DNA from 3 places in the Streptomyces sp. P17 genome. Region 3 is predicted to be linked to each of the others. Evidence: riboswitches for the same ligand, from Rfam matches in the RefSeq annotation. Region 3 holds a riboswitch; each other region holds the start of a gene.

Region 1 (5,418 bases), on a different contig from region 3:
CCCATCTCGTTCATCTGGTAGACGATGCGGCGGTGCACCGGCTTCAGGCCGTCGCGGGCGTCCGGCAGGGCTCGTGAGTAGATGACCGAGTACGCGTACTCAAGGAAGGAGCCCTGCATCTCGTCGACGACGTCGATGTCGAGGATCCGCTCCTCGTACGAGTCGTCGGGCGGCGGGGTCTTCGTGCTGCGGCGGGCCATCGCTGCCAAGGCTCCTTTTTCTGTGCGCTCACCTACGGGGCGCTCATGCTGACGCGTGAACTGGATCTGACGCGGACCATTGTGGACCGCGGCACTGACAACCCGGACCAGGACCCGGCGTCGGCCGTCCGGCCCGGCGCGGCGGCGGACCTCCGCTCACGGCTGCCCGCAGGCTACGCGATCCGCTGTCGGCGTATGTCGACCGGGAACTTCGCCGAGGCCGCGCACGCTTGCATACAGTGGCAGGACCGGTAGGAAAACCGCGGTTTCGACGACCGCGTCCGCGATCGAAGGGACGTACATGCCCATGGGTCACACGGCCACAGCCCAGGCAGGCTCCGGCGGCCTGACAGCGACCGAGCACCGCCTGGCCAACGGCCTGCGCGTGGTGCTCTCCGAGGACCACCTGACCCCGGTCGCGGCGGTGTGCCTCTGGTACGACGTCGGCTCGCGCCACGAGGTCAAGGGGCGCACCGGTCTGGCTCACCTTTTCGAGCACTTGATGTTCCAGGGCTCCGCCCAGGTCAAGGGCAACGGCCACTTCGAGCTGGTGCAGGGCGCCGGCGGCTCGCTGAACGGCACCACCAGCTTCGAGCGCACCAACTACTTCGAGACCATGCCCGCCCACCAGCTGGAGCTCGCCCTCTGGCTGGAGGCCGACCGCATGGGCTCGCTGCTCGCCGCCCTGGACGACGAGTCGATGGAGAACCAGCGGGACGTCGTGAAGAACGAGCGCCGCCAGCGCTACGACAACGTCCCTTACGGCACGGCCTTCGAGAAGCTGACCGCCCTCGCCTACCCCGAGGGCCACCCCTACCACCACACGCCGATCGGCTCGATGGCCGACCTGGACGCGGCGACGCTGGAGGACGCGCGCGCGTTCTTCCGTACGTACTACGCGCCCAACAACGCCGTACTGTCGATCGCCGGCGACATCGACCCGGAGCAGACACTCGCGTGGGTCGAGAAGTACTTCGGCTCCATCCCCGCCCACGACGGCAAGCCCGCCCCGCGCGAAGGCTCGCTGCCGGAGATCATCGGCGAGCAGCTGCGCGAGATCGTCGAGGAGGAGGTCCCCGCGCGGGCGTTGATGGCCGCCTACCGCCTCCCGCACGACGGCACACGCGCGTGCGACGCGGCCGACCTGGCCCTGACCGTCCTCGGCGGCGGCGAGTCCTCCCGCCTCTACAACCGTCTCGTACGGCGCGACCGTACGGCCGTCGCCGCCGGGTTCGGGCTGCTGCGGCTCGCCGGAGCGCCCTCCCTGGGCTGGCTTGACGTGAAGACCTCCGGTGACGTCGAGGTCCCCGTCATCGAGGCCGCCATCGACGAGGAGCTCGCCCGGTTCGCCGAGCAGGGGCCGACGGCCGAGGAAATGGAGCGCGCCCAGGCCCAGTTGGAGCGCGAGTGGCTGGACCGGCTCGGCACCGTCGCGGGCCGCGCCGACGAACTGTGCCGCTACGCCGTCCTGTTCGGTGACCCGCAGCTCGCCCTCACCGCCGTGAAGCGGGTGCTGGAGGTGACGGCCGAGGAGGTCCAGGAGGTCGCCAAGGCCCGCCTGCGCCCCGACAACCGCGCGGTGCTCGTCTACGAGCCGACCGTCCCCACGGAGACCGTCGAGGAGCCCACCGAAGACCTGGAGTCCGCGGCCACCGTGGAAGCCACCGACGACAACGAGGAGGCGGCCAAGTGACCGAGCTCGCCACGATGGAGTTCCACCCCCAGCCGCAGGCGGGCGAGCCGAAGGTCTGGGCCTTCCCTGCACCCACGCGCGGGACCCTCGACAACGGTCTGGCGGTCTTGCGCTGCCACCGCCCCGGCCAGCAGGTCGTGGCGGTCGAGGTGCTCCTGGACGCCCCCCTGGAGGCCGAGCCGGCCGGCCTCGACGGCGTCGCCACGATCATGGCGCGTGCCTTCTCCGAGGGCACCGACAAGCACACCGCCGAGGAGTTCGCCGCCGAGCTGGAACGCTGCGGCGCCACCCTCGACGCGCACGCCGACCACCCCGGCGTACGCCTCTCCCTCGAAGTGCCGGTCTCCCGCCTGTCCAAGGCGCTCGGACTGCTCGCCGACGCGCTGAGGGCGCCCGCCTTCGCCGACAGCGAGGTCGAACGGCTGGTGCGCAACCGCCTTGACGAGATCCCGCACGAGCTGGCCAACCCCTCCCGGCGCGCTGCCAAGGAGCTGTCCAAGCAGCTCTTCCCGGCCACCGTGCGCATGTCGCGCCCGCGCCAGGGCACCGAGGAGACGGTCGCGGCCATCGACTCCGGGGCCGTACGCGCCTTCTACGAGCGGCACGTCCGCCCCGCCACGGCCACCGCCGTGGTGGTCGGCGACCTCACCGGCACCGACCTCGACGCGCTCCTCGCCGACACCCTCGGCTCCTGGACCGGCTCCTCGGCCGAGCCGCGGCCCGTACCCCCGGTCACCGCCGACGACACCGGCCGCGTCGTCATCGTGGACCGCCCCGGAGCCGTCCAGACGCAGCTGCTGATCGGCCGCGTCGGCCCCGACCGGCACGACCGCGTGTGGCCGGCCCAGGTCCTCGGCACGTACTGCCTCGGCGGCACCCTCACCTCCCGCCTGGACCGCGTCCTGCGTGAGGAGAAGGGCTACACCTACGGCGTGCGCTCCTTCGGGCAGGTCCTGCGCTCCGCCCCCGACGGCACCGGCGCCGCGATGCTCGCCATCAGCGGCTCCGTCGACACCCCCAACACCGGTCCCGCCCTGCAGGACCTGTGGACCGTGCTGCGCACCCTCGCCGAGGGCGGGCTCACCGACGCCGAGCGGGACGTCGCCGTACAGAACCTCGTCGGGGTGGCGCCGCTGAAGTACGAGACGGCCGCCGCCGTGGCGAGCACCCTGGCCGACCAGGTCGAGCAGCACCTGCCGGACGACTACCAGGCCACGCTGTACCGCCAGCTCGCCGCGACCGGCACCGTGGAGGCCACCGCGGCCGTCGTGAGCGCCTTCCCGGTGGACCGTCTGGTGACCGTGCTGGTCGGTGACGCGGCGCAGATCAAGGAGCCCGTCGAGGCCCTCGGCATCGGTGAAGTCACCGTTGTGACAGCCGAGTAGACACACCCTCGGACGTGAACGCGCGATCACGCGCGTGTGGGGCCCTGGTGACGGAAGCGTCACCAGGGCCCCCTTATGTCCGAATTGAGGGAGAGGTTGCCTGTCTGACCTGTGGCATGCGCTACAAAAGCCGTGATCCGTTTGGGGATTGAAAGTTGCCCCGTTTAGCGTCGTGCGGGCTGTCCGTCAGGCAGTGCGCCGCATCCGCGGCACCGGACAGTCATCGCCGAGTCCCCGTACGGCGCGAGCCAGGGGAGCCGGGGACCCACCGCAGTCCCTGGGGTGAATCGGACGCCCGCGCGTGAGCGAGGGGGTCCGTAGGAGACCTTCCTGCTCCGAACCCGTCAGCTAACCCGGTAGGCGAGAGGGAAGGAAAGGACCACCCACTTCATGGCGTTCACGCGCGCCACCGGGAAGCACCGTCGTCCCAGCAGGATGCAGCGCACCACCGCCCGCGCGGCGGGCGTCGCGGCACTCACCACCACCGGCGTCATCGGAACCCTGTCGAGCCCCGCGCTCGCCGCGGACATCTCCGCCGAGCAGACCGCTCTCACCCCCGTCATCACCATCGGCGACTCGGTCGCCGCGCAGATCGACGCCCAGGCCGCCGCCCAGCAGCAGGCGGCCGACGAGGCCGAGGCGAAGCAGAAGGCCGAGGAGGCCGCGCGCAAGAAGGCCGCCGAGGCGGCCAAGAAGGCGCGCGAGGCCAAGGAGCGCGCCGCCCGCGAGGCCGAGCGCAAGCGCCTGAACACCTTCGTCTCCCCGGTCTCCGGCTCCTACGTGTCGACCAGTTACAAGGCCGGCGGCGCCCTCTGGTCCTCCGGCAGCCACACCGGCGCCGACTTCCACGCCTCCAGCGGCACCTCCGTCCGCTCGGTCGGCATGGGCACCGTCGTCGAGGCCGGCTGGGGCGGGGCGTACGGCAACCAGATCGTCATCAAGATGCACGACGGCACGTACACCCAGTACGCCCACCTCTCGTCCATCGGCGTCTCGGTGGGCCAGAGCGTCACCCCGGGCCAGCAGATAGGCCTCTCCGGCGCCACCGGCAACGTCACCGGGCCCCATCTGCACTTGGAGGCCCGTACGACCGCGGAGTACGGCTCGGACCTCGACCCCGTCGCCTACCTCCGCTCGCGCGGCGTGAACGTCTGACGACACCCGCCACCGCTTCCCGGGACCCCGGCTCGCCGAGCCGGGGTTTTCGGCGTTTGTGAGCCCTCGCTGTCCAAAAAATATCCATGGATTCCGGCCCGCCATCGGAAATTCCGGCTCACTGCAATAGAGTCACTGAACACACGTCAGTCATCGACGTTTCACGGGGATTAAAGCGGAGGTCGGTCATGCGTATTCCGGCGCATTCGGTATGCACGGCGATCCGGGACGACATCGTCGCCGGTGTCTACGAGCGCGGCAGCCGACTCACCGAGGAACTGCTGGCGCGCCGCTACGGCGTCTCGCGCGTCCCCGTCCGGGAGGCCCTGCGCACGCTGGAGGCGGAGGGCTTCGTGGTGACCCGGCGGCACGCGGGCGCGTGCGTCGCGGAACCCACCGAGCAGGAGGCCTCCGACCTGCTGGAGATGCGCTCGCTGCTGGAGCCGCTCGGCGCCGCGCGGGCCGCCCAGCGGCGCACCGAGGCGCATCTGAAGGTGCTGCGCGGCCTGGTGAGGCTCGGTCAGGAGCGGGCCAGAAGGGGCAACAGCGAGGATCTGCGCTCCCTGGGCGGCTGGTTCCACGAGACGCTCGCCCAGGCCTCCGGCAGCCCCGCCCTGACCTCGATGCTGACCCAGTTGCGGCACAAGATCGCCTGGATGTACGCGGTGGAGGCGCCGGCCAGTCCCGCGGAGACCTGGGCGGAGCACGGCGCGATCGTGGACGCGGTGGCGCGCGGGGACAGCGAGCGCGCGCGGGCGATCACCGCCGTGCACACAGAGCGCTCCAGCGGTACGCACAGGCTGCGGTTCCCTTCCGGCGGGGAGCGTGTGAGGAATTCGCAACATCCCGTAAACATGTCTGGCCTGCGGCATTAACATGCGCGCCGTATACAAAGAGGGTGTAATTTCCGGGGGATTATTTTCGCTGCCCGGAAGCGGAAATGGCGAAGGGCCCGCCCGGTAATTCGGGCGAGCCCTCGATGGAA
Region 2 (5,418 bases), on a different contig from region 3:
CGCGGCTATGTGACCAAGACGATCACCGGCACCGACCTGGTCGACTCCATCTTCCGGGTCCAGGAGGGCGACGCGGTGTTCTCGCCGCGTCTGGCCGGCTTCGTCCTGGACGCCTTCGCCTCCACCGACGCCCCTCCGGTCGACGAGGACCTGGACCGGCTCACCCAGCGCGAGCGCGAGGTGCTGCGGCTGATCGCCCGTGGCTATGCCTACAAGGAGATCGCCAAGCAGCTCTTCATCTCGGTGAAGACGGTCGAGTCCCATGTCTCGGCGGTGCTGCGCAAGCTCCAGCTCTCCAACCGGCACGAGCTGACGCGGTGGGCGACGGCCCGGCGGCTGGTCTGAGAGGCTCACCGCGCTTCACACCACCCGAGTCGCCCCCGCGAACGGCATCTCGGTGATCGGCGCCAGCCGTACCCGGGCGGACGGGTTCGGGGAGTGGATCATCTGGCCGTTGCCGACGTAGATGCCGACATGGCTGATGCCGGAGTAGAAGAACACCAGGTCGCCCGGGAGGAGTTCGGAGCGGGCGACACGGCGGCCGGCGTCGATCTGGGCGTAGGTCGTGCGGGGCAGCGAGACGCCCGCCGCCCGGTAGGCGGCCTGGGTCAGTCCGGAGCAGTCGAAGGCGTCCGGGCCGGTAGCGCCCCACACATAGGGGCTGCCGAGCTTCTGGTAGGCGTAGGAGACGGCGTCCGCCGCACGGGAGTCGGGTGCCTGCGCCGTGGCGGTCCCGGGGGCCGCGAGCCCTTCCCGCGCACCCGACACCGAGCGGGAGGCGCGATCGGCGCCACCGTCGAACTCCGCGCGCTCCTCGGCCGACAGCCGGGACAGCAGCCGGTTCGCGGCATCCAGCTTCCCGGTGATCGTCTGCTTGTGCCGCTTCAGCTCCGCCTGGCGTGACGTGAGCGAGGCGAGTTCGATGCGCGCGGCCCCGCGCAACTGCTCGATCTCCCGCAGCTGTTTGCGTACGTCGGCGACGGACGCGGCCCGCCGGGTGCCGACGCGCTCGACGAACTCGGCGCCGTCCAGATACCGCTCGGGGTCGTCGGAGAGGGCGAGCTGCACGGCGGGGTCGAGACCGCCGTCGCGGTACTGTGCCGCGGCCACCGAACCGAGCGTGTCCCGCGCCGAGTTGAGCTTCTCCGTCTTGCGCGCCGCCTCGTCCCGCAGCGTCTTCAGGCGCGCCTCGGCCGCATCCGCCTTCTCCTTCGCGCCGTTGTACTTGTCGGTGGCGGCCTCCGCCTCCTGGTACAGCCGGTCCACCTCCGCCTTGACCTGCGCCGGTGTCAGTTCGGGCTCGGCGTGCCCGGTCCCGTCGAAGCCCGTCGCGCTGGCCGCGCCCGCGAGGGCGACCGTGGCGGCCGTACGGACGTTGGTGCCGCCGGCCGAGCGCTGTCGGGGCTTACGGTGCGCTGCCACGTGGACTGCACGTCCTTTCGCACGAGTCGTACGACCCGCCCGGCCCGTACGGCCGCCAGGGGGAGCGTCGTACGGCTTGCGCGTCCGGCGGCGGCCCGCACAGGGGGAGCAGGCCGCCGCCGGACCTTCTCGGCGGTGGTGTCCGACTGCCGCCCCTGGCCCGGGCGGCGGTGGGGAGCCGGTCACCTGGTGGAGGACGCTAAACCTGGGTGTGTCGGGTCGGTAACGCGTTGTGCGGAACTGCCATGGGGGGATCGCCGGGTGACCGTATGTGACCGTGATCCGCGAATGGGGCGGTCGCCTTCACGCTGTGCGATGACCGAAGTGGTGGTTTCGGGGTGGGTGGGGGTGAGGGGGTGCTATGGAGCGCATATATGCAAGGTCCATCGAGCGGGGAATGCGGGCGGGGAAGGTGGCCCGGTGTCGGGCGCCCCAGGACCCCCTGATTAGGCTCCGGCCTCATGGACGTACTCATCCATCTCTTCGTCGGCCTGCACATCATCGGCATCGCCTCCCTCCTGGGCGGATTCCTCACCCAGATGAAGGCGATGGGCCAGGGCACCGCCCGCTTCGTGCCGGCGATGCTGCACGGCGCGCTGACGATGCTGGTCACCGGGGTGATCCTGGTCGGGCTCAACCAGGCGGACGACCAGACGGTCGACAACATCAAGATCGGCGTGAAGCTGGCCCTGCTGATCGTGATCCTCGGTCTCGTCTATGTGAAGCGGGACGACGAGAAGGTGGACAAGAACCTGTTCGGCCTGGTGGGACTGCTCACCACGGCGAACATCTTCATCGCGGTGCTGTGGACGTGAGCCCGGCCTCCCCGGCCGAGGCGGCCGAGGCGGCCGAGGCGTAGGCCCGCTCCTCCCGCACCGCCCCCACGGCGACGGCCAGCCAGGCCGCGACCGCGATCCACAGCAGGACCTCGCCGGGGCCTTCCAGCCAGGAGACGTCGACCGCGGCGGCGACCGACAGGGTCGCCGCCGCGGTCATGCCCAGCGGGAACACGGTCGCCCAGCGGCGGACGTCGTAGCGGGTCCGTGGCCGGATCACCTCGGCCACGACGAGTACCGCGTACCAGGCGAGGTCGAGCACCAGCAGCGCGACGGTGACCCGGCGCAGGACGTCGTCGGCGTCGTTGTTCCACAGGTACAGACGCGCGCTGTCGGCGGCGATCAGCTTGGCCCCGGCGAGCGCGGAGATGGCCGGCGCGCCGCCCGCCACCCACTGGTCCCCGGCGCCCTCCACCACCTGGCGCGGGTCGAAGCGGGTGAGGGCGACGACGTAGAGGACGAGACCGAGCCAGAACAGCACCAGTGCCGCGTGCGCGAGCCAGGCCGTCGACTCCGCCGCGGCGAGCGTGGCGCCGAGCACGGCGAGGCCCTGCGTGGCCACACAGCCCAGGAACACCGCGCCGGGCATGCGGCGGTGCCAGTGGCGCACGACGGTGTGGAGCAGGCCCGGCCACAGCAGGGCGGCCAGCGCCAGCAGGGCCGCCGCCAGGGGCTGCCAGTCCTCGGCGGAGAAGCGGGTGCCGAGCACGGTCGTCGCGGCGACGGCGGTGAGCGCGGCGGAGGTGCCGGCCTCCTTGCGCCAGCGCTCCGGCTGCCGCAGCAGCCGTACGACGAAGTCCGCCGCGAGTCCCAGCCATGCCAGGCAGGCGATGGTCAGGGCGATAAGGGACAGGACCTCGTATCCGGTGAGGTGCAGGCCGACCGACACAATGCCGGTCGCCATCACCGCGGCCCCGGCCGCCGGAGGACGCAGCGCCCACCAGGCGCGAAGTGAGCGAAGCGCAGAGGTGCCGGACATGCGCCGATGCTAAGGAGCGCGGCCCGGGTTACGAGGGGGCACGCGCGCGTGGGTGTGGAAACGGGGCACCGAATCACCCCCGCGCGCGCCGCGTCGCCTCAGGCCGGCCGTACCACGCTGTGGATCGAGCCCTCGCCGTCGTAGAAGATCGACTCCTCGCGGACGTAGGCGCCGGGCTTCGGGGCGTGGATCATCATGCCGTTGCCTATGTAGATGCCGACGTGGGTGACGTCGTCGTAGAAGAAGACGAGGTCGCCGGGCCGGGCGCTGGAGACGGGGACCGTGGTCCCGACGTTGACCTGGTCGTAGGTGGTGCGGGGGAGGGAGATGCCGGCGGCGTTCCAGGCGGCCTGGGTGAGGCCGGAGCAGTCGTAGGAGTCGGGTCCCGTGGCGCCCCAGACGTACGGCTTGCCGATCTGCGCGCGCGCGAAGGCGATCGCCTTCTCGGCCTTCGCGGCGTAGGTGGAGTCGGCGGCGGACTCGGACTCCGTGCTGCCGGTGGAGGTCTCTGCGGAACCGGAAGAGGTGTTCTCCTGCTGCTGGGCCGCCGCCTCCGCGGCCTCCTGGCGGCGCTGTTCCTCCTCCGCCTGCTGCTGGGCCAGTTGGGCCGTCTTGCGCGCGGCTTCCTCCTGGCGCTTGCGCTCGGTCTCGGCGAGCCGCGCCTTCTCCTCCGCCGTCAGCTGCGACAGCAGCTCCCGCGCGTCGGCGAGCTTCTTCTGGACCGTGGACTTGGCGGTCTTCAGATCGCTCTGCGACTCGTTCAGCGTCTGGAGGCTCTCGGTGGCCTCCGTGCGCTTCTTCATCGTCGCCGACTGCTGCGTGATGTAGTCGTCGACCGCTTCCTTCTGACGGCCGGTCATCCGGCTCATCAGCTGGGTCTGGTCGAAGTAGTCTCGCGGGGAGTCGGCCAGCAGGAACGTCGCGGTGCCGGGAGCGGAGGCGCCGGTCCGGTACTGCGCGGCGGCGAGGGAACCGAGTTCCTCCCGCGCGTCGTTGAGCTTCTGGGTGCGCTTGGCGACGCCGTCGAGGAGGGTGTCGGCCTGCTCGCGCTGCTTGGTGGTCTTCTCCTTGGCGGCGTTGTACTTCTCGGTCGCCGTCTCCGCCTGGCGGTAGAGGTCGTCGACCTTCTTCTCGACCTCTTCGAGGCTCGGCTTGTCGTCCGTGGCCGGGCCGGCGTTGGCCGTCTGGGACAGCAGGGCCACGGAGGTGAGGGCGGCCGTGGCAAGGGCGGGGGTCCGTATGCCTGCTACGCGCGTACCCGCCGGAGGCGACTTGCGGTGCGACGCCAAGGGAGGCGACTCCTTCCCATGGTCCGCCTACCGAGTTAGCTGTCGGGTTCGGGCGGGTGGTTAGGAAGGGTTGCCCTACGACCTTTTCCCGTAAGGGAGTCGGGTCGATTCACCCCAAGTTCGGTGGGTCCCCGGCTCCGGCTGCCGTGGGCGGGCAGCGGACTCGGCGGAGGCCGCGCGGCCCGGCGAGGTTCGCCGGTGGGGGTCGTACGGCCTGCCCGGCACGGTAGCCAACTCGTGTGGCCCCTGTGAAGGTTGATGGGTGATATGCCCGATACATTTTCGTGACCTTAGGTCAGGGCGTCGTTGGGCGTGGTCAATCCGGACGGATCTGCGCCGACTTGTACGTATTTTCTCCGGAGTGACGTCGTCCGCCCGCTTCCGGGCGCTAGCTTCCAGCCGGCCGTGGTCGTGTGAGCCGCGGTGGGTGAGTAGGGGTGACGGGCATGAGGAAGCGCAAGTCACTCGTCGTCGCCACCGGCGTCGCGCTCGCCGCCACCGCGGGCATCGCGCCCGCCGGGGCGCGAGCGGGGGAGGGGAAAGCCGCCCGGTCGTCCGCGTGATCGCGAGCGGACTCGACAATCCGCGCCAGCTCTCTTACGACCAGGGGCGGCTGTACGTCGCCGAGGCCGGCCGGGGCGGCAAGAAGTGCATCGGGGAGGGGCCTGAGGGCGAGACCTGTATCGGTCTCACCTCCGCCGTCACCAAGATCTACTGGGACGGGGGTGCGTGGAAGCACCACAGGGTGGTGAAGGGGCTGCCCTCGGGCGCCGCCCCGGACGGCGGCTTCGCCACCGGCGTCGACGGTGTCTCCGCCCTGTACGGCGAGGTGTGGGCCGTGGAGACCTTCGTCCCGCCGGAGGCCGGGGTGCCCACGAAGAAGCCCTGGAAC
Region 3 (5,418 bases):
ACTTGAAGCCGCTGCGCTGGGCGAGCTCCACGGCGTCCAGGGTCTCGGTGAGCGAACCGATCTGGTTCACCTTCACGAGCAGCGCGTTGGCCGCGCCGTCCTCGATGCCACGGGCGAGGCGCTCCGGGTTGGTGACGAACAGGTCGTCGCCGACGAGCTGGACCTTGTCGCCGAGCTTGTCGGTGATGGTCTTCCAGCCGGCCCAGTCGTCCTCGAACAGCGGGTCCTCGATGGAGACGAGCGGGTACGCCTCGACAAGTTCGGCGTAGTACTCCGTCATCTCGGCGGCGGAGCGCTCCTTGCCCTCGAAGGAGTAGACGCCGTCCTTGTAGAACTCGGAGGCGGCGACGTCGAGCGCGAGGGCGATCTGCTCGCCGGGGGCGTAACCGGCTTCCTTGATGGCCTCAAGGATGAGGTCGAGGGCCTCGCGGTTGGAGCCGAGGTTCGGGGCGAAGCCGCCCTCGTCGCCGAGGCCGGTGGACAGGCCCTTGGCCTTCAGCACCTTCTTGAGGGTGTGGTAGACCTCGGTGCCCCAGCGCAGCGCCTCGGAGAAGGACTCCGCGCCGATCGGGGCGATCATGAACTCCTGGATGTCCACGTTGGAGTCGGCGTGCGAGCCGCCGTTCAGGATGTTCATCATCGGCACCGGCAGCAGGTGCGCGTTCGGGCCGCCCAGGTAACGGAAGAGCGGGAGGTCGCTGGCCTCGGAGGCGGCGTGGGCGACGGCGAGCGAGACGCCGAGGATGGCGTTGGCGCCGAGGGAGCCCTTGTTGTCGGTGGCGTCCAGGTCGAACATCGCCTGGTCGATCAGGCGCTGCTCGGTGGCGTCGTAGCCGACCAGCTCGGGGCCGATCTGCTCGATGACGGCGAGGACGGCCTTCTCGACACCCTTGCCCTGGTAGCGGTTCGGGTCACCGTCGCGGAGCTCGATGGCCTCGAAGGCGCCGGTGGACGCGCCGGACGGAACGGCGGCACGACCCGTGCTGCCGTCGTCGAGGCCGACCTCGACCTCGACCGTGGGGTTGCCTCGGGAGTCCAGGATTTCCCGGGCTACGACGACGTCGATGGACGGCACGAGCATCTCCTTCTTGGGATGTGACGCTGGAAGTGCGGGGCAGTGAGCCTTGCGACTAGAGCCTAACCGCCTGAGGGACATCGGCCAGCCGACCGACCGTCCCGTGGACAAGGACAGACGGTACTCATTGTTTCTCAGCGGAACAAAGGAACGGTGAATTACCGGAAAAGAAAACCCCGCCCCGGTGCGTACGGGGGAACACGCACCGGAGCGGGGAGCCCGTGGGGACGGGGGTGGCCCTCACGAGGCCTCCAGTATGGAGGCCACGGATATGAGGGTCCTGTGGTTCGGCTACGGGATTACTTGAGGTCCAGCTGCTGACCGGGGTAGATCAGGTCGGCGTCCTCGACGATGTCCTTGTTCAGCTGGAAGAGCTTCTCCCAGCCGCCCTTGACGTCGTGCTCCTCGGCGATGGTGCTGAGGGTGTCGCCCTTGACGACCTTGTACTCGCCGTCGCCCTTCTTGACCTTCTTGCCGGTCGGGGTGGTGACGGTCTTCTGCGCCTTCTGCGCCGGACGCTCGGTCGAACGCGAGGCGGGCTGCTCCTCGGTCGAACGGGTCTCGGTGCTGGTCTCGGCGGAGCCGCCGGTGTACGCGGCGCTCGACAGGCCGGTGCCGCAAACGGGCCAGGCGCCCTTGCCCTGGCCCGCGAGGACCTTCTCGGCGATCTCGATCTGCTGGGCCTTGGAGGCCTGGTCGGCGCTGGAGGCGTACTGCGTGCCGCCGTACGCGGCCCAGGTGGAGGCGGAGAACTGCAGACCGCCGTAGTAGCCGTTGCCGGTGTTGATGGACCAGTTGCCGCCGGACTCGCACTGGGCGACGGCGTCCCACTCGGAGGCGGTGGCGGCGGAGGCGTTGCCGGCCGCCATCAGCGGGGCGGCGACAGCGGCGCCGGTGACGCCGGCGATGGCGATGGCGCGGGTGGCCTTGGACGGACGACGGTGCTTGCCCTTACCGGAAAACAGCATGGATCGATCCCCTCACCGACGCCTGCGAGGTGAGCTGTCGGGTTCGGGCCGGTTGAGTTGCCCGGCCGCGCACTCGTGCGCGGCTTCACCCCAAGCCGGTGCCGTCTGTTGAGCTGCCTCAACTGCCGGTCCCGGCGCTTACCTTGGGTCCCCCGCTCCTGCCTACGGCGCATGACGCGACGACTGTTCCCGTACGGCCGCTGGCAGGATTCGGCGTTGCGGCAGCCGGGGCTCGTGTTGGCGAGCGGTCCTGACCGTAGACAGGCGATCCGCGGAATTTCAAAGACGATCAGGGCTTCTGAGACTCATCCCACACTTTCGCCAAACCGGACATTCGGCGCGAAGCGTGACGTGAACTACCCCTGCTTTTCGACCGGTTCGACCCCTACTTCAAGGGTCTGACCGGGAAGGATGAGGTCAGGGTCGGCGCCGACGGTCGACTTGTTGGCGGCGTAGAGGCCGCGCCATCCGCCGTTCAGGTCAAGAGAGTCGGCGATGCCCACGAGACTGTCGCCCAAGCGGACGACGTACGACCCGTCGGTGGCGCTCTCCTCGGTGGTTTCCTCGGCGGGCTCGCCGCGGTGGCGGCCGGTGCCGGTGGAGCCGGTGCCGGTGGAGCCGGTGTCGGTGAGGGCGGAATCGCCTTCAGTCTGACCGGAGTTGTCCGAGTTGTCCCGCCCGGAAGTGGCTGTGGATTCGCTGTCGGTTCCCTGAGAGGCGTCACTCTCGGGGGATCCCGAGGGCTCCGCCGACTCCGTGGCGTCAGGAGACTCGGGGGACTTGTCCGACTTGGTCGAGTTGTCCGTCACCTCGGGTGACTGGGGCGCACTGGACTTCGCGTCGGAGGAGTCGCCATCGAGGGAGTCCAGCAAACCAGACGAGTCGGGCGAAGCGGAGGAGTCGGGTGAAGCGGGCTCATCGCTCGCCACGCCCGTGTCGATGTCCACCGAACCCGACTCGGCGTCAAGGCCGGAGAGCGGGCCGCAGGTCGGCCAGGCGGCGAGACCCTGGTCGGCGAGGATGCGCTCGGCGACGGCTATCTGCTGGGAGCGGCTGGCCTGGTCCGCGCTGGCGGCGTACGTCGTGCCGCCGTACCGCTCCCAGTTCTCCTGGGTGACCTGGAGACCGCCGTAATAGCCGTTGCCGCCGTCCTCGCTCCAGGAGCCACCGCTCTCGCACTCCGCGACCCGGTCCCATGTGGTGCCCTCGGCCGCGCTGGCGCCCGAGGCGCCGAGGAGCGGGATGGCGATGGCGGAGCCGGTCACTCCGGCCGCGACGATGAGAGCGGGAGCCTGGCGGGGGCGACGGTGACGACCGTTCCCGGAGAGCATGCGAGGGCCTTTCGGAGACAGCGGGGACCGGCGCGGTGCCGGTGAGGCGAGGCGCCGCGCTGACGAGTGAACGTATCGGCAGACGATCACTTGTCACAAGTTAATGCCGCGCAGATCACGTGAAGATCACAGACTTGAGGGTGTGTCACGTTTGACCTGACGGTCCGTCGAGCGGGCCTGGGCGTGGGCCGGTTCAGGCACTTGGGGTGAACTCGACCGGAAGCGTGCGCAATCCGCGCATGATAAGGCCGCCGCGCCAGCGCAAATCGGCCGGTTCCACCGCGAGTCGGAGGTCCGGGAGGCGGGTGAGGAGCGTGGCCAGCGCGGTCTGGCCCTCCAGGCGGGCGAGCGGGGCCCCCAGGCAGTAGTGGATGCCGTGGCCGTAACCGAGGTGCTGGTTGTCACGGCGGGAGAGGTCGAGCGTGTCGGGCTCGGCGAACCGCTCCGGGTCCCGGTCGGCGGCGGCGAGAACGACGAGCACCGGGTCACCGGGGGCGATGTCCTGGCCGCCGATGGTGAGGGGCTGCGTGGCGAAGCGCCAGGTGGCGAGCTCGACGGGGCCGTCGTAGCGGAGGAGTTCTTCTACGCCGGTTTCGAGGAGGGTTGTCTCCTGTGCGGCGAGGGACTGCTGGAGTCGGGCCCGCTGCTCGGGGTGGGTAAGCAGGGCAAATGTGCCATTACCGATCAAATTCACCGTGGTTTCGAAGCCGGCGAACAGAAGGATGAAGGCCATGGCGGCGGCCTCGTTCTCGGTGAGGTGCTCGCCGTGGTCGGAGGCTCGGATGAGACCGGAGATGAGGTCCTCGCCGGGGGCGGGGGTGTCGGGCAGCGCCTCCCGCTTGCGGTGGATGAGGTCGGCGAGATAGCCGCGCATCTTCTTCACGGACCGCGCGACTCCGCCTCTGGGGCCGCCCTGGTGGCGGATCATCATGCCCGCCCAGTCCCGGAAGTCGTCCTGGTCCTCGCGGGGGACGCCGAGCAGGTCGCAGATCGCGTAGATGGGGAGCGGGAAGGCGAACTCATGGATGAGGTCGGCGCTTCCGGTGTGCGCGAACCGGTCGATGAGCTGGTCGGTGAGCTCCTGCACGCGCGGCGCGAACTCGGCGACCCGGCGGGGCGTGAACGCCTTGCTGACGAGCCGTCGCAGCCGGGTGTGGTCCGGCGGGTCGATATTGAGCAGATGCGTCATCAGCTCGGCCTTGCGCTCACCGGGGATACCGGTCTTCCCCTTGGCGTGAGCGGGCTCGTCGTGATGCGCGGGGTTCTTGCTGAGCCGCTGGTCGGCCAGGGCCTGCTTGGCATCGGCGTAACGGGTGACCAGCCAGGCCTCCACCCCGCTGGGCAGCGTCGTCCGGTGCACGGGGGCGTGCTCGCGCAGCCAGGCGTAGGCGGGGTAGGGGTCGGTGGCGAACTCCCAGGTGAACAGGTCGGGGGCGGGGGTGCCGGGGGCCGGTGCCGGGGCGCCGGGGGCCGGTGCGGGGGTGCCGGGGGCCGCTGCGGGGGTGCCGGGGGCCGGTGCCGGGGCGCCGGGGGCCGCTGCGGGGGTGCCGGGGGCCGGTGCCGGGGTGCCGGGGGCCGGTGCCGGGGCGCCGGGGGCCGGTGCCGGGGCGCCGGGGGCCGGTGCCGGGGCGCCGGGGGCCGGCGCCGGGGTGGGGTGGTCGGTCACTCCTTGACGGTATCCGGCGGCGTTTCGAGGGTCTCTTCGAGTGCCGGGTCGTGGTGCCGGCCGAGGATCAGGTCGACGCCGATGCGGACGGCGCGCTCCGACGACAGTGCGGGGCCGGGGGCGGGCGGCCGCTTCGGGGCGGCCTCGGCGCGATGCCGCATCAGGGCGGCCACGAGCTGTTCTTCCCCGAGGGCCGCCCGAAGCGCGGGGAGAACCTCGCCGGCGGAGGGCTTGCCGTTCTCGGCCGCCACGCCCAGCCAGTGCAGGGCCCGCGCGAGCAGAAGGAAGCCCAGTAGTTCCGCGGGTTCGGGATTTCCCGCCTCCGCCGCTGTCTGGATATAGGGGATGGCCTCGGTCAGCTCGCCCTGTTCGAGGAGG

The links. Region 3 has a riboswitch for cyclic di-AMP ahead of RMT89_RS12245 (transglycosylase family protein). Riboswitches for the same ligand answer to the same signal wherever they lie in the genome.
Positions count from the first base shown of each region.
Region 1: another riboswitch for cyclic di-AMP. It lies ahead of RMT89_RS01645 (M23 family metallopeptidase); the one in region 3 lies ahead of RMT89_RS12245 (transglycosylase family protein).
Region 2: another riboswitch for cyclic di-AMP. It lies ahead of RMT89_RS24740 (NlpC/P60 family protein); the one in region 3 lies ahead of RMT89_RS12245 (transglycosylase family protein).

Region 1 covers NZ_JAVRBF010000002.1:97,163-102,580, reverse strand. Annotated here, with positions in the region: gene RMT89_RS01665 (DNA topoisomerase IV subunit A) at 1-200, opposite strand, end outside; gene RMT89_RS01660 (hypothetical protein) at 246-455, shown strand; gene RMT89_RS01655 (pitrilysin family protein) at 508-1,893, shown strand; gene RMT89_RS01650 (pitrilysin family protein) at 1,890-3,278, shown strand; cyclic di-AMP (ydaO/yuaA leader) riboswitch at 3,493-3,656, shown strand; gene RMT89_RS01645 (M23 family metallopeptidase) at 3,669-4,433, shown strand; gene RMT89_RS01640 (GntR family transcriptional regulator) at 4,622-5,308, shown strand.
Region 2 covers NZ_JAVRBF010000039.1:69,578-74,995, reverse strand. Annotated here, with positions in the region: gene RMT89_RS24760 (response regulator transcription factor) at 1-345, shown strand, start outside; gene RMT89_RS24755 (NlpC/P60 family protein) at 361-1,422, opposite strand; gene RMT89_RS24750 (hypothetical protein) at 1,884-2,237, shown strand; gene RMT89_RS24745 (tellurite resistance/C4-dicarboxylate transporter family protein) at 2,215-3,237, opposite strand; gene RMT89_RS24740 (NlpC/P60 family protein) at 3,336-4,526, opposite strand; cyclic di-AMP (ydaO/yuaA leader) riboswitch at 4,535-4,705, opposite strand; gene RMT89_RS24735 (ScyD/ScyE family protein) at 5,086-5,418, shown strand, end outside.
Region 3 covers NZ_JAVRBF010000015.1:21,809-27,226, forward strand. Annotated here, with positions in the region: gene eno (phosphopyruvate hydratase) at 1-1,075, opposite strand, end outside; gene RMT89_RS12245 (transglycosylase family protein) at 1,375-2,043, opposite strand; cyclic di-AMP (ydaO/yuaA leader) riboswitch at 2,048-2,223, opposite strand; gene RMT89_RS12250 (transglycosylase family protein) at 2,400-3,374, opposite strand; gene RMT89_RS12255 (cytochrome P450) at 3,568-4,800, opposite strand; gene RMT89_RS12260 (hypothetical protein) at 5,037-5,418, opposite strand, start outside.